One region of the Mycobacterium sp. IDUB_21 genome, then DNA from elsewhere that is predicted to be linked to it. Evidence: riboswitches for the same ligand, from Rfam matches in the RefSeq annotation. Region 1 holds a riboswitch; the other holds the start of a gene.

The links. Region 1 has a riboswitch for cobalamin ahead of ACZYY4_RS02825 (PPE domain-containing protein). Riboswitches for the same ligand answer to the same signal wherever they lie in the genome.
Region 2: it holds a riboswitch for cobalamin, as region 1 does, so the genes downstream of both, metE (5-methyltetrahydropteroyltriglutamate--homocysteine S-methyltransferase) here and ACZYY4_RS02825 (PPE domain-containing protein) in region 1, are expected to answer to the same signal.

What each region holds. Positions count from the first base shown of each region.
Region 1 is NZ_JBVAXQ010000001.1:582,605-589,902, reverse strand. It holds gene ACZYY4_RS02840 (LLM class flavin-dependent oxidoreductase) at 1-462, shown strand, start outside; gene ACZYY4_RS02835 (maleylpyruvate isomerase family mycothiol-dependent enzyme) at 459-1,118, shown strand; gene ACZYY4_RS02830 (PPE domain-containing protein) at 1,255-2,988, opposite strand; cobalamin riboswitch at 3,022-3,204, opposite strand; gene ACZYY4_RS02825 (PPE domain-containing protein) at 3,374-4,969, opposite strand; cobalamin riboswitch at 4,999-5,140, opposite strand; gene ACZYY4_RS02820 (NADP-dependent isocitrate dehydrogenase) at 5,164-7,298, opposite strand, start outside.
Region 2 is NZ_JBVAXQ010000012.1:123,779-131,076, forward strand. It holds gene ACZYY4_RS17800 (crotonase/enoyl-CoA hydratase family protein) at 1-603, opposite strand, end outside; gene ACZYY4_RS17805 (thiolase family protein) at 600-1,745, opposite strand; gene ACZYY4_RS17810 (SDR family oxidoreductase) at 1,849-2,511, shown strand; cobalamin riboswitch at 2,566-2,764, shown strand; gene metE (5-methyltetrahydropteroyltriglutamate--homocysteine S-methyltransferase) at 2,881-5,184, shown strand; gene ACZYY4_RS17820 (hypothetical protein) at 5,262-5,747, opposite strand; gene ACZYY4_RS17825 (VOC family protein) at 5,749-5,940, opposite strand; gene ACZYY4_RS17830 (MerR family transcriptional regulator) at 5,962-6,768, opposite strand; gene ACZYY4_RS17835 (crotonase/enoyl-CoA hydratase family protein) at 6,833-7,298, shown strand, end outside.

The DNA of each region.
Region 1 (7,298 bases):
GCGACGGCGACTCCCGGTGGCCCGCCGGTGTGGCTTGCCGGCGACACCCCGAACGCCCGAACCCGCGCTGGCACACGCTATGACGGATGGCTCCCATATCCGCCCACACCCAAGCAGTACGAGGCGGGCCTCGATGAGGTACTGGCAGCCGCCCGAGGCACGGGCCGCGCGCAAAGCGATATGACACCGGGGTTGTTCGTCACCGTGCTGATCACCGATGCCCCAGATGGTGGCCGTGAAGCGCTGGAGCAGTTCGCGAAGGCAACGTACGGATATCCGTTGCGAATCATCGAGCAAATCCAGACGTTCGCGACCGGATCGGCCGAACAGGTCGCTACGACACTGGCAAGCTACATCGACGCCGGAGCCCGCCACCTGGTATGCCGCATCGCAGTACTGACACTGAGCGACTTTCACGATCAACTCAAACAGCTACGCCATATCCGGGAGGAGATCAAGTGACGCGTCCTATGCCGCAGCGGGCACAGACGATCGCCCAACTACTCGACGAGTACCAGCATTTCGCCGAGCTATTGAGTTCCATAGAAATGGCCGCGTGGAACCGGGCGACACGGTGTTCGAAGTGGCAGGTTTGCGACGTCGCAGGGCATGTCGTCGGTCAGGCCGTCGAGACCGTTAACGGCATGATCGGCACTCGGACCCCCGACGAGCAGGCCGCATCGATGCGGCACCTGCTGCCTTCGACACTCGCCCTTGAGTTGCTGGACGCGAGAAGCAAGACGGCAGTTCTCGCCGCCACTTTCGACGACTCCGACTGGGAAAGATCCAGCCCCCTACCATATTTCACGATTGGCCAGGGGATGCATTCGCTTCTGGCTGATACCTTCATCCACGCCGACGACATTCGGGCCGCTCTTGGCCGACCCGCTGTGACGGGGCCAGCCCTGTACACAAGCATTGATTTCATTCTGGGCCTACTCAGCCGGGACAAGGCCGCATTGGCCGACCCGGATGTGGCACGGCTTCTCGCTCTGCCGCCGGAAAGCCTCGGGCATGCCACCGGATTGGATCCGCACGAATTCCTGCTCGCCGCCACCGGACGCCGCGACACCACATGGTTGGGCCTTCCGCCATACATCAACGTATTCCGGTCCTGAGGCAATGATTGATTACGCCTCTGGCTCGGGCGGGTTGCCCGTCGCGTTCTCGGATGCCGCGATATGCGCGCCACGCCTTCACCGATAAGACACCCATCGAACGCCCACGCGTTCACAACCTGCCCGTCAAGAACGCCTAGGGCTCCTCGGCCGGCCAGGTGTGGGGCATCATCGGACTGACCGCGCCCCCGCCGAACCCGTCGTCAGCCAACTCGGTGAGCCCGCCGGGTCGTGCCGCGGCCACCCGATGCGTGCCACCGACGAAGCCGTGCGGCCCGGCACTCCGGCCCGAAGCGGACACCGGCTCCGGCACCAGGTCTTGGTCCAGATCCATGTACTCGTGGCCGCGTCCCAACATGCTGGCCTTTGCACGGCGCCGGTGGCGCTGGGGCGCAACCTGTTCCGCCGCCTCGGCCGCGGGGTCATCTGCACTGTCTGGCTTGGGCGCCGCCTTCTTGCGCGCGCTGGTCCCCGATCCTCGTCGGGCACCCATGTCCAGGCCGCCGACCAGGTACATGTAGGCCGGCATGGTCACCGACGGCGGCCCCGCCGGGGTGGGCGGCGGCGCACCGGGCGGCGGGGTGGGGGCAGCGGCGGGCGCGGCCGGCGGCGCGGGCGTCGGGGACGGCGCCGGAGCCGGCGCGGGGGTGGACGCCGGCGGCTGGGCCATTGCCAGCGCGGGTGAGGGGGGCGGGGCCGGGGGCGGCGGGACGGCAGCAAAGTGGTGTGCCGTCGCCCCGATCCCCAGACCGCCGAGCACTCCCGCCGGAGCCAGCACGCTCGTGGCGGCCAGCGCCGGCAGCAGCGCCGGTATCAGTACCGTCTGGGTGATCAGATAGTTGAGCGCCTGGATGGTGTTGCCGATCGTCGCGGTGACGATCTCGACCATCGCCAGCGATACGACCAGACCCAGGCCCTGGGGATTGAACAGGGCGGTGTACATGATCGCGATCAGGTCGTCGATGATCACGATGCTGGTGAACGCGAAGTAGGAGCCCGGATCCAGCGGCACCGAGAAGATGTAGGCCAGGTTGGCGGGGTTGAAGAAGCTCAGGGGGTTTCCGGTCCACGCCAGCCACGACCCGGGCACCCCGGGCGGCGGCAACATCGGCGATCCGGCCTGCAGGGCCGCGAAGAACTTGGCCAGCGGGTCCGCGATGCCGTTGAACCCGATCTTGTTGAAGAACTCCGTCAACTGCGCATACAGCGGGTACTGACCGCTGTCGGGGTAGGGCGGATGCGGGACAAGGCCTTCCAGCCATTTCGCGAAGTCGAGGAACCACTGCGGCGGCTGCGGCGGTTGGGAGGGCGTCGCGTCGGCGCTGCCGGGCGTCTTGAGCACCACCGGTGCCGGCTCGGGCTGCGGCGACGACGCCACCGCGGTGGCCGCGGTCGCCTCGTAGCCGGTCATCACGGTGGCGGCCTGCAGCCACATCCGCGCGTAGTCGGCCTCGTTCAGCGCGATTGGAATCGTGTTGATACCGAAGAAGTTTGTGCCCACCAGCACGCCGTGGGTGGCGTGATTGGCGGCCAACTCCGCCAGGGTCGGCATCGCCGCCAGCGCACTGGTGTAGGCCGCCGCCGCGGTCTGCTGCGCGGTGGCCGCCACCGTCGCATCAGCACCGGCACGCAGCAGCCACGCCAGATAGGGACCGTTGGCGGCCACGAACGCCTCGGCGGCCGGACCCTGCCAGGCTCCGGCCTGGACAGCGGCCAACAGGCTGGTCAGCTCGTCGGCGATCGCCGCGTACTCAACGGACAGGGAGGTCCACGCCGCCGCGGAGGCGAGCAGCGGGCCGGCGCCGGGGCCGGCGGACAACAGGGACGAATGGATCTCAGGAGGCGACGCCACCCAGATAGGCGCGGTCAAGGTGATCAGCTCTCTCGGGGTACACCGCCCCGGGTCGCAGGATGCGACGACGTGAGTGTCCTGACTCTCGGATCACCGCTCCCCTCGCCTTCCAGCTCCATCAGAGCCGTGGCTGTTGAGGTTCGCTCCCCGATCACAGTGGCGGGACCGTGCCGGATTCACACCGGCTTCCTGCACCATCGTTGCCTTACCGACGCATTCTCGCACGCTGAGGCGATCGCAAGCGCGGCGGAGCCGGGCGAAGCGGATCGCCGTGACGGCCCGAGGCGATCGCAAGCGCGGCGGAGCCGGGCGAAGCGGGTCGCCGTGAGGACCCGAGGCGATCGCAAGCGCGGCGGAGCCGGGCGAAGCGGGTCGCCGTGATGGCCTGAGTTGATCGCTTGCGCTACTCCCGCATCCAGGTGCCCGGTGTCATCGGGGTCCTCACCCCGCCACCGAACGCGTCCCGGGCCAGGGCGGCGAGTCCGCTCGGCGCCACATCCGCCAGGTCCGCAGAGTCCTCCAGATCCATGTACTCGAACCCGCGGCCGAGCATGTCGGCCTTCGCCTTCCGGCGCCGACGGGCCTTGACCTGTGGCTCGGCGGCGGCCGCGGGCACCGGCACCTCGGCGGCGTCGGGCTCGGGTGCTTTGCGGCGGCGCGCGCTGGTGCCGGCCGCCCGGCGGGCCTGCTGGCCCAAGCCGGCAACCAGGTACATGGCGGCCAGGCTGTCTCCCGGAGCCAGCGGCGGCGCGGGCGGCGCAGGAGGTGCGGGCGGCGCACCCGGCGGCGGTGCCGGGGCCGGAACCGGTGCCGGAGCGGGCGCCGGTGCCGGAGCCGCCGCCGGCGGGGTGGGCGCCACCGTCAGGCCGGCGAACGGCGGTGGGACCGGAGCCAGCGGAACCGGGACGGCGTGCAGTGCGGCCAGGCCGGACAGGCCGGCCAACCCGGCCAGTGGTGCCGCCGCCAGCGGTGCCAGGGCGGCGGTCATCATCGGCAGCATCACCGGGATCAGCACGATGGCCTGCTCCAGCAGCGTCTTGAGCAAGGCGATCACATCGGTGATGATCGTGCCGATCGCCTCGACGGCGGTGAACAGCAGCGTCGAGGCGATGGTGCCGGGGTTCCCGGAGGCGAACGCCGCGGTGAGATCCGCGGCGATGAACGCGAACGTCTGCGACAGGTAGGCGGCGAACGATCCGAAGTCCATCGGGTAGCCCAGCGCGAACGCGATGTTGTAGGGGCTGAAGAAGCTGAGCGGATTGCCGGTGATGGTCAACCAGGGGTCGAATCCGGCGAAGATCGACTGGAGGTAGGGGTTGCTGGCCAACTCGTTGATCATCGGCTGCAGGACATTGTTGTAGAAGTCGGTGTAGCCGCTGTTCTGCAGCCACTCCATGATGTCGTTCTGCCGATCCGGCGGCAGCGCCGGCTGGCTGGCATCGCTCGAACTGGCCGATTCGGCTTTGGCGATCTGCGGCGCCGCGCCAGCCTGCGGGCTCGACGCCATCGCCGCGCCGGCGACGGCCTGGTAGCTGGCCATCACGGTGGCGGCCTGCAGCCACATCCGGCCGTAGTCGACCTCGTTCAGCGCGATCGGGATGGTGTTGACGCCGAAGAAGTTGGTGCCCAGCAGCACCGCGTGGGTGGCGTGGTTGGCCGCCAGTTCGGCCAGCGTCGGCATCGCCGCCAGCGCGGTGCTGTAGGCCGCGGCCGCGGTCTGCTGCGCGGCGGCCGCCACGGCACTTGTGGTGCAGGCGTGGAGCAGCCACGCCAGATACGGCACGTTGGCCGCCACATACGCCTCGGCACTCGGGCCCTGCCACGCCCCTGCCTGCACCGCACCGAGCAGCGCCGTCAGCTCGTCGGCGATCTCGGCGTATTCGGTGCTCAGCGCGCTCCAGGCCGCCGCCGAAGCCAGCAGCGGACCGGCGCCGGGGCCGGCCGACAACAACGTCGAATGAACTTCAGGGGGAGATGCGATCCAGATCGGCGCGGTCACGTTCGCCAGCTCTCTGGGGTGCCCGCCCCGAATCGCAGGATGCGACGACGTGAGTATCTGGCTCTCGGAGGAGGTTCACTCCCCGATCACAGTGGCGGGACCGCACCGGATTCGCACCGGCTTCCTACATCGTCATCGCTTTACCGCCGAATTGTCGCACGCCGGGCATCACCGAGTCCGCCGAGTGGGGCCCGTCAGTCCTTGGCGTCGACCGCGGCGTTCAGCGTCGGGCTGGGCCGCATCACCGCCGACGTCAAGTCGTGGTCCGGTGCGTAGTAGCCGCCGATGTCCACCGGCTTGCCCTGCACCACGGTCAGTTCGTTGAGAATGGCGTCCTGGTTCTTGTCCAGCGCATCCGCCAGCGCGGCGAAGTGCTTGGCCAGCTCGGTGTCCTCCGTCTGCCCGGCCAGCTCCTGCGCCCAGTACTTGGCGAGGAAGAACTGGCTGCCGCGGTTGTCGAGCTCACCGGTCTTGCGCGACGGGCTCTTGTTGTCGCCCAGCAGCCTCCCGATCGCCGTGTCCAGCGTCTCGCCGAGGATCTTGGCGCCGCTGTTGCCGGTCTTGGCGCCCAGGTCGTCGAAGCTGGCACCCAGCGCCAGGAACTCCCCGAGGGAGTCCCAGCGCAGGTGGTTCTCCTCCACCAGCTGCTTGACGTGTTTGGGCGCCGAACCGCCCGCGCCGGTCTCATACATGCCGCCGCCTGCCATCAGCGGCACGATCGAGAGCATCTTGGCGCTGGTGCCCAGCTCCAGGATCGGGAACAGGTCGGTGAGGTAGTCGCGCAGGATGTTGCCGGTGGCGGCGATGGTGTCCTGCCCGCGGATCAGCCGCTCCAGGGTGTAGCGCATGGCCCACACCTGCGGCATGATCTGGATCTCCAGGCCCTCGGTGTCGTAGTCCTTGAGGTAGGCCTTGACCTTTTTGCGCAGCTCGGCCTCGTGCGGACGCTCGGTGTCCAGCCAGAACACCACCGTCATGCCAGAGGCCCGCGCCCGCTCGACGGCCAGCTTCACCCAGTCGCGGATCGCGGCGTCGGTGACCGTGCACAACCGCCAGATGTCGCCGGCTTCGACGTGCTGGGTCAGCAGCACCTCGCCGGTGGCCAGATCCACGATGTCGGCGACCCCGGCCTCGGGGACCTCGAACGTCTTGTCGTGGCTGCCGTACTCCTCGGCCTTCTGCGCCATCAGGCCGACGTTGGGCACGGTGCCCATGGTGGCCGGATCGAACTGGCCGTGGGTCTTGCAGAAGTTGATCATCTCCTGGTAGATCCGCGCGAACGTCGACTCCGGATTGACCGCCTTGGTGTCCTTCTGCCGCCCGTCGGCGCCGTACATCTTGCCGCCGGCCCGGATCATCGCCGGCATCGAGGCGTCCACGATCACATCCGAGGGCGAGTGAAAGTTCGAGATGCCGTTGGCCGAGTCGACCATCGCCAACTCGGGACGGTGCTCGTGGCAGGCGTGCATGTCCTCGATGATCTCTTCACGCCGCGAGGCCGGCAGCGTCTCGAGCTTTTCGTAGAGGTCGGACAGGCCGTTGTTGACGTTGACGCCGAGGTCGTCGAAGAGCTCCTGATGCTTGGCGAACGCATCCTTGTAGAACACCTTGATGGCGTGGCCGAACACGATCGGGTGGCTGACCTTCATCATGGTCGCCTTGACGTGCAGGGAGAACATCACGCCGGTCTTGCGGGCGTCCTCCATCTCCTCCTCGTAGAACTCGCGCAGCGCCTCAATACTCATGAACATCGAATCGATGACCGTGCCGTCGAGCAGGGAGACCTTCTCCTTGAGCACGATCGTCTCGCCGCTCTTGGTTTTCAGCTGCATCTTCACGTCGCGGTCGCCGTCCACCGTCATCGACTTCTCACCGTGGTAGAAGTCGCCGGTACGCATGGTGGCCACATGGGTGCGCGACGCCTGCGACCACTTGCCCATGCTGTGCGGGTGCTTGCGGGCGTACTCCTTGACCGCCTTGGGTGCGCGGCGGTCGGAATTTCCTTGTCGCAAAACCGGATTCACCGCACTGCCCAGGCACTTGGCGTAGCGGTCGTGGATCTCGCGCTCGGCGTCGGTCTTCGGGTCCGCGGGGTAGTCCGGCAACGCGAAGCCCTTGCCCTGCAGCTCCTTGATCGCGGTGACCAGCTGCGGCACCGATGCGCTGATGTTGGGCAGCTTGATGATCGTGGTGTCGGGCAGGCCGGTGAGCCGCCCGAGTTCGGCCAGGTTGTTCGGCACCCGTTGCGCCTCGGTCAGCTCGTCGGGGAACTCGGCCAGGATGCGGGCCGCCAGCGAGATGTCGCTGGGCTGGACATCGATACCCGCCG
Region 2 (7,298 bases), on a different contig from region 1:
GTTGCCGGTGATCTGTTCGGCCAGCTCCAGGGCGGCCTCCAGTGCCCCACCATCGTCGACCACCCGGTTGACCAGCCCCCAGCGGGCGGCGTCTGCGGCCGACATCGGGTCCCCGGTGTAAAGCAACTCCAAGGCGACCTTGCGGGGCAGTTGGTCGACGATGCGGAAAACCCCACCGGCACCGGCAATCAGGCCGCGTTTGACCTCTGGCAGCCCGAATTGCGCCCGCTGCTCGGCAACCACCAGGTCGCTGGCCAGCGCGATCTCGGTGCCACCGCCGAGCGCGGTGCCGTTGACCGCCGCAATGGTCGGCTTGTCGATGAAGTGCTGCACGTAACCGGCGAAACCCCACTCCGGGTGCTCCGGGTGGTAGATGTTCTCCCGACTGGCGATCGCTTTGAGATCGGCTCCGGCACAAAAGGATTTGTCACCGGTGCCGGTGATCACCACCGCGCGTACCTCGTCGTCATCCTGGGCCTGCGCCAGGGCGTCGCCGATGCCGGTGCTGACCGCGCCGTTGACGGCGTTGCGGGCTTCGGGGCGGTTTATGGTGACCAGCAGGACGTTACCGCGCCGTTCTACCAGAACGGCCGCGTCGCTCACAGCAGCTCCAAGATGGTGGTGTTGGCCTGGCCGCCACCCTCACACATGGTCTGCAGGCCGTAGCGAATCCCGTTGGCGCGCATGTGGTACAGCATGGTGGTCATGATCCGGGCGCCGGAGCCGCCGAGCGGGTGACCGAGCGCGATCGCCCCGCCATTGGGGTTGAGCTTCTTCGCATCCGCGCCGATCTCGGCGAGCCACGCCATCGGCACCGGGGCGAACGCCTCGTTGACCTCGAACACCCCGATGTCGTCGACGCTCAGGCCGCTGCGCTGCAGCGCCTTCTGGGTGGCCGGGATCGGGGCACTGAGCATCATCACCGGGTCGGCGCCGGCCAGCGTCGCGGTGTGCACCCGCGCCAGCGGGGTCAGCCCGAGTTCACGTGCCTTGTCCGCCGACATGAACAACAGCGCCGCCGAGCCGTCGGAGATCTGGCTGGAGTTGCCGGCGTGAATCACGCCGTCCTCTTTGAACGCCGGCTTGAGCTGAGCCATCTTCTCGATCGTGGTGCCGCGGCGAATACCCTCGTCGGCGCTGATCACGTTGCCCTCGCCGTCCTTGATCCCGACGATCTCGTCGGTGAACGCGCCGGAATCCTGTGCTGCGGCTGCCTTTTCATGCGAGGCCAGGGCGAATTCATCGAGCGCGGTGCGGTCCAAACCCCACTTCTCGGCCATCATCTCCGCGCCGGTCCCCTGGTTCGGAGTCTGGCTGTAACGGCTCCGGAACGCCTCCGGGTAGGGGTGCCCACCGTTGGCCAGCGAGGCGCCCATCGGGGTGCGCGACATCGACTCCACGCCGCCGGCGACAACGACGTCATAGTGCCCGGCCACCACGCCGGCGGCGGCGAAGTGCACCGACTGCTGGCTGGATCCGCACTGGCGGTCCACCGTCACCCCGGGCACCGACTCCGGCCAGCCCGCGGTCAGCAGTGCGGTCCGGCCGATGTCCAGGGCCTGCTCGCCGGCCTGCATGACACAGCCCCAGATCACGTCGTCGACCAGGGCGGGGTCCACCCCGGCCCGCCCGACGAGCCCGTTGAGCACCTGGGCGGAAAGCTCCGCAGGGTGTACCCCGGAAAGTCCGCCGTTGCGCTTGCCGATCGGCGAACGCACTGCCTCTACGATGACTGCTTCGGCCATGGGTGCTCTCCTTCATCAACGATGGGTCCTTGACGACGATTGTCGACCGGCGCCTCCGGCCATCGCCAACGGGGGTGCTCAAGTCTCGCGTAGCGTCGAAACCATGGCGCGCATCGTAATCATCGGCGGCCACGGCAAGATCGCCTTGCTACTCGGCCGCATCCTGTCCGAACGCGGTGACCAGGTGACCTCGGTCTTCCGGAATCCCGACCATTCCGAGGAGGTCGCGGTGACCGGGGCGATTCCCGTGGTGGCCGACATCGAACAGCTCGACACCCACGGTCTGGCCGAACTGGTGGCCGACCACGACGCGGTGGTGTTCACCGCCGGCGCCGGCGGCGGCAACCCTGCTCGCACCTACGCGGTGGACCGCGACGCGGCGATGCGGGTGATCGATGCCGCTGGGCAAGCTGGGGTGCGCCGGTTCGTGATGGTGTCCTACTTCGGCGCCGGACCCGGGCACGGCGTGCTCGACGGCGACCCGTTCTACCCGTACGCGCAAGCCAAGGCGGGCGCCGACGCCCACCTGCGGGCCGCTGACCTGGATTGGACGGTGTTGGGGCCCAGTCGGCTCACCGTGGAGCCGGCCACCGGCCGCATCGAGGTTGGGACTGCGGCCGAGGGTGCCGCTGAAAAGGGATCCGTGTCCCGGGGCAACGTCGCACAGGTGATCGCGGCCTGTCTGACCGACGACTCGACGATTCACCGCACCATCGAGTTCAACGACGGCCAGACGCCCATTCCGGAGGCACTTGAAGCCGGTTGACCAGGTAATCTTGATGACGCAACTGGTTTGTCGATACCGCCGCGAGGTGGCGTCGGCATCGAGCGCGACGCGGGTTTTCCGCGGGGCGCGAGAGGGAACCCGGTGGGAATCCGGGACTGTCCCGCAGCGGTATGCAGGAACGACCGCCGTCAAAGGCACTGGTCACGTGTTCGTGACTGGGAAGCGACGGCCACTAGGTGCACCCCCGTGCGAGCCTGCGAGTCCGAAGACCTGCCTGTTGTGCTGGGCGCGCCGCGCCCAGCGGATCACCGCCTCGCGGAATGGGCGTCTGGTTTTGAGGGTTGTAGTGCATTAAATTGCACAGACCGGATCAGCTGGACGACCGCCGGCGGTGCCCCACCCTCACAATTGAAGGATCAAATCGTGACCGTTCAACCCTTTACCGCCACCGTCCTCGGCTCTCCGCGGATCGGACCGCGCCGCGAACTCAAGCGCGCCACCGAGAGTTACTGGGCAGGCCGGATCGGCCAGGACGAACTCAAGAACGTCGCGGCAGGCCTGCGTCGTGACACCTGGGCGCAGTTGACCGAGGCCGGCCTGGACTCGGTGCCGGTGAACACGTTCTCCTACTACGACCAGATGCTGGACACCGCGGTGTTGCTCGGTGCGCTGCCGGCTCGGGTTGCCGATGTCGCCGACGAGTTGGATCGCTACTTCGCGGCAGCCCGGGGTAACAAGGACATCGCCCCGCTGGAGATGACCAAGTGGTTCGACACCAACTATCACTACATCGTTCCGGAGATCGGCCCGGACACCAAGTTCGAATTGAACCCGACCAAGGTGCTCGCCGAGCTGAAAGAGGCTCAGGAGCAGGGGATCCCGGCGCGACCGGTGATCATCGGACCGGTTACGTTCCTGCTGTTGAGCAAGGCCGTCGACGGCGCGCCGGCGCCGGTCTTCCGCCTCGACGAGCTGACCGACGTCTACACCGAGCTGCTTTCCAAGCTGGCCGAGGCCGGCGCCGAGTGGGTGCAGATCGACGAGCCGGTGCTGGTGACCGACATCGCCGCTGACGCCCCCGCGCTGGCCGAGCAGGTCTACACCCGCCTCGCCGGCGCGGCCAACCGGCCGTCGATCTTCGTCGCCACCTACTTCGGCGACCCTGGCGCGGCGCTTCCCGCCCTGGCCCGCACGCCGGTCGAGGCGATCGGGGTCGACCTGGTCTACGGCTCGGAGACCTCAGTTGCCGCGGTTCCAGAGCTGGCCTCCAAGATGCTGGTCGCCGGTCTGGTCGACGGTCGCAACATCTGGCGCACCGACCTGGATGCCGCGCTGGCGAAGCTGGCGCCCCTGCTCGCAAGTGCGGCTGCAGTGGCTGTATCTACATCATGCTCGACCCTTCACGTGCCATACACGCTGCAAGGCGAGACGGGCCTGGACGAGAACCTGCGTAGCTGGCTGGCGTTCGGCGCCGAGAAGGTGACCGAGGTGGCCACCCTGGCCCGTGCCGTGCGCGACGGTCGCGACGCCTCGGACGAGATCGCCGACGAGATCGCCGCGTCCGACGCCGCCGTCGCCTCGCGCAAGTCCGACCCGCGGCTGAACAACGCCGACGTGCGTGGCCGCATCGCCACGATCACCGCGTCCGGTGCACATCGAGGCAGTGCCGAGGCTCGCCGGGCCGCCCAGGACGAGCGGTTGCACCTGCCGCCGCTGCCCACCACCACCATCGGGTCGTTCCCGCAGACGGTCGACATCCGCAAGGCCCGGGCCGCGCTGGTCGCCGGTGAGATCGACGAGGCGGAGTACACCCGCCGGATGAAGGCCGAGATCGCCGACGTCATCAAGCTGCAAGAGCAGCTCGGCCTGGACGTGTTGGTGCACGGCGAGCCGGAGCGCAACGACATGGTGCAGTACTTCGCCGAGCAGTTGGAGGGCTTCTTCGCCACCGCCAACGGCTGGGTGCAGTCCTACGGCAGCCGGTGCGTGCGTCCGCCGGTGCTGTTCGGCGACGTCTCCCGGCCGCAGCCGATGACGACCGCCTGGGCGACCTACGCCCAGTCGCTGACCGACAAGCCGGTCAAGGGCATGCTGACCGGTCCGGTCACCATCCTGGCCTGGTCGTTCGTCCGCGACGACCAGCCGCTGGCCGACACCGCCAACCAGGTCGCGCTGGCCATCCGCGACGAGACGGTAGACCTGGAGAAAGCCGGCATCGCGGTGATCCAGGTCGACGAGCCGGCGTTGCGCGAGCTGCTGCCGCTGCGCAGGGCGGACCAGGAGGCCTACCTGGATTGGGCGGTCGGTGCCTTCCGGCTGTCGACCTCGGGGGTGAGCGACGCCACCCAGATCCACACCCACCTGTGCTACTCGGAGTTCGGCGAGGTGATCGGGGCGATCGCCGACCTGGATGCCGACGTCACCTCGATCGAGGCGGCGCGCTCGCACATGGAGGTGCTCGACGACCTCAACGCGATCGGGTTCTCCAACGGGGTGGGACCGGGTGTCTACGACATCCACTCGCCGCGGGTGCCGTCCACCGACGAGATGGCAACATCGCTGCGTGAGGCACTGGACGCCGTTCCGGCGCAACGCCTCTGGGTCAATCCGGACTGCGGCCTGAAGACCCGCAAGACCGACGAGGTGACCGCCTCGCTGGCCAACATGGTCAAGGCAGCCCGCGAAACCCGAGAAGCCCGCGCCGGCGTGTAGCCCCGGTCGCCGAACGTGCGCCTGCTGCGAAAGAACCATCAAAATCTCGCAGTGGGTGCACGTTCGGCGTTCCGGGCCTACGCCGACGTACGCCGCGCGAGATATTCCTGGCGCAGTTCCCAATTCGCCCCGTCGTAGCTGCGTTCGTCGCGCCAGCGAAACGAGTCCGGACCGATGTCACGGAAACTCCACCGGATGGCGGTGCCGTCCGGCAGCGTGCCGTCCTGCACGATCCCGTCCGCGTCAGCCCTGCCCAGTTGGCTGAGTCGAAGTCCCAGTTGCGGTTCCGTCCACTGGATGTGCCAGGCGTCGAGGGTGGGGTCGTAGACACGCAGTGTCGTCCCGTGAAAGAGACCTTCGGCGTGCCACACGTCCTGGACGGCCCGACCGTCGAGCACCCAGTCCGCGACCATCCAACCGGCAACGCTGCGGGTGCCGTCGTCGCCGTACCAGGTGATGTCGAGGTCCCACCGGCCGCCGACCAACCATCCGTAGCGGGCCATCGCATCGGAATGCTCGGCAGCGGGTCCGGCGGCGAGCAACGCGTCTGCCAGCAATGACATTTCAGGCCGCCACGATGTCGAACTCGTTGCCCTCGGGGTCGGCCAACGTGCTCCAGCGGTAGCCGTCGTCGCTGCGATCGGCCAACCGGGTGGCGCCGTCGTCGAGCGGCTGGGCCAGCAGCTGCGACCAGAACCGCGCCAGCTTGTCCGCGTCGGCACAGTCGAATGTGACGGTGTGCAGCGTGATCTCCATGGGTGAACTCCTTGTCGTTGGTCAGGATTTGGTGTGGAAGATCGGCCAGCACACCTCGGTGCGATGCGCTGCCTCGTCATCGGTGTCGTAGCCGGACACCAGGTAGTACTCGCGGATCGGCCCGTCGACCCCCAGTTCACGTTCGGCGACGTGGGTGCCCAACGCGGCGTAGGTGCAATCCAGCTCACCGAACGCACCGCGGTGCAGTGCCACCGCCAGTTCGGCGGCGGGAATCTCACGTGCGTGCACCCGGCCCCGAGCCGGCGCGTCGGCCACCGGCCGGAACGCGATCACCTCGCCCCGGCCCGCCTGGAAGAACTCCGCCGAGTACAAAACACCGCGGACGCCCGGTGCGGCGCCCGCGACTGCGGCGTCAAGTTCCGCGAACGCCTGCGCCCACCAGCCCTCGACATCGGTCATCTCAACCTCGTCGACGATCGCCGCTGCCGCCGTCGCAGGCACCGACCGGTAACTCACGTCGGTTGCACTCGTCGGCTGTTCGAGCAAAGACCGCAAGGAGGCGACGCTGGACCGGGTGTGCGTCAGCTGGTCCTCGAGGCGCTGCAGGTGGGCGACGATGGCACGGTTGCGGTCGGCGACATCCTCGGCGCGGATCACCTCGGTCAGCTCGTCCAACGGCATCCCCAGATCCCGCAGCCGGCGGATGACCTGGGCAATCGGCAGCTGGTCGGGACTGTAGTAGCGGTATCCAGAAGAGGGGTCGACCTGGGCCGGACTCAACAGGCCGCGCTCCTGGTACAGGCGCAACGCCTTGACGGTCAGATAGGTCATCCGGGCGAAATCCCCGATTGGCAGCAATGTCGTCACAACGTCGAGTCTGGAGTCTCCCCCGGGGGCAGAGTCAACAGACCGGTGCAACTAGCCTCGACTGATGGACTTCACCACCATCCGCCACGAGGTCGAAGACGGCATCCTGACCGTTTATCTCAACCGACCGGACAACTTGAATGCGTTCACCGTGCAGATGGCCGACGAGCTGGAGCGCACCTTCGTCGAGGTCAACGACGACGACGCGATCCGCGCGGTGATCGTCACCGGATCCGGTCGCGCGTTCTGCGCAGGGATGGACCTGTCCAGCTCGGGCAACGTGTTCGGTCTCGATGAGACCAAGTCCCCGACGCTGGCGGACATGGCCGACCTCGACAACCCGGAGCTGGCCCGGGTGCGCGACACCGGCGGGCAGGTGACGCTGGCGATCTATAGCTGCCGCAAGCCGGTGATCGCCGCAGTCAACGGGCCCGCGGTCGGGATCGGCGCCACCATGATGCTGGCGATGGATGCCCGGCTGTTCTCGACCAAGGCGCGCTTCGGTCTGGTGTTCGGGAAGCTGGGTATCA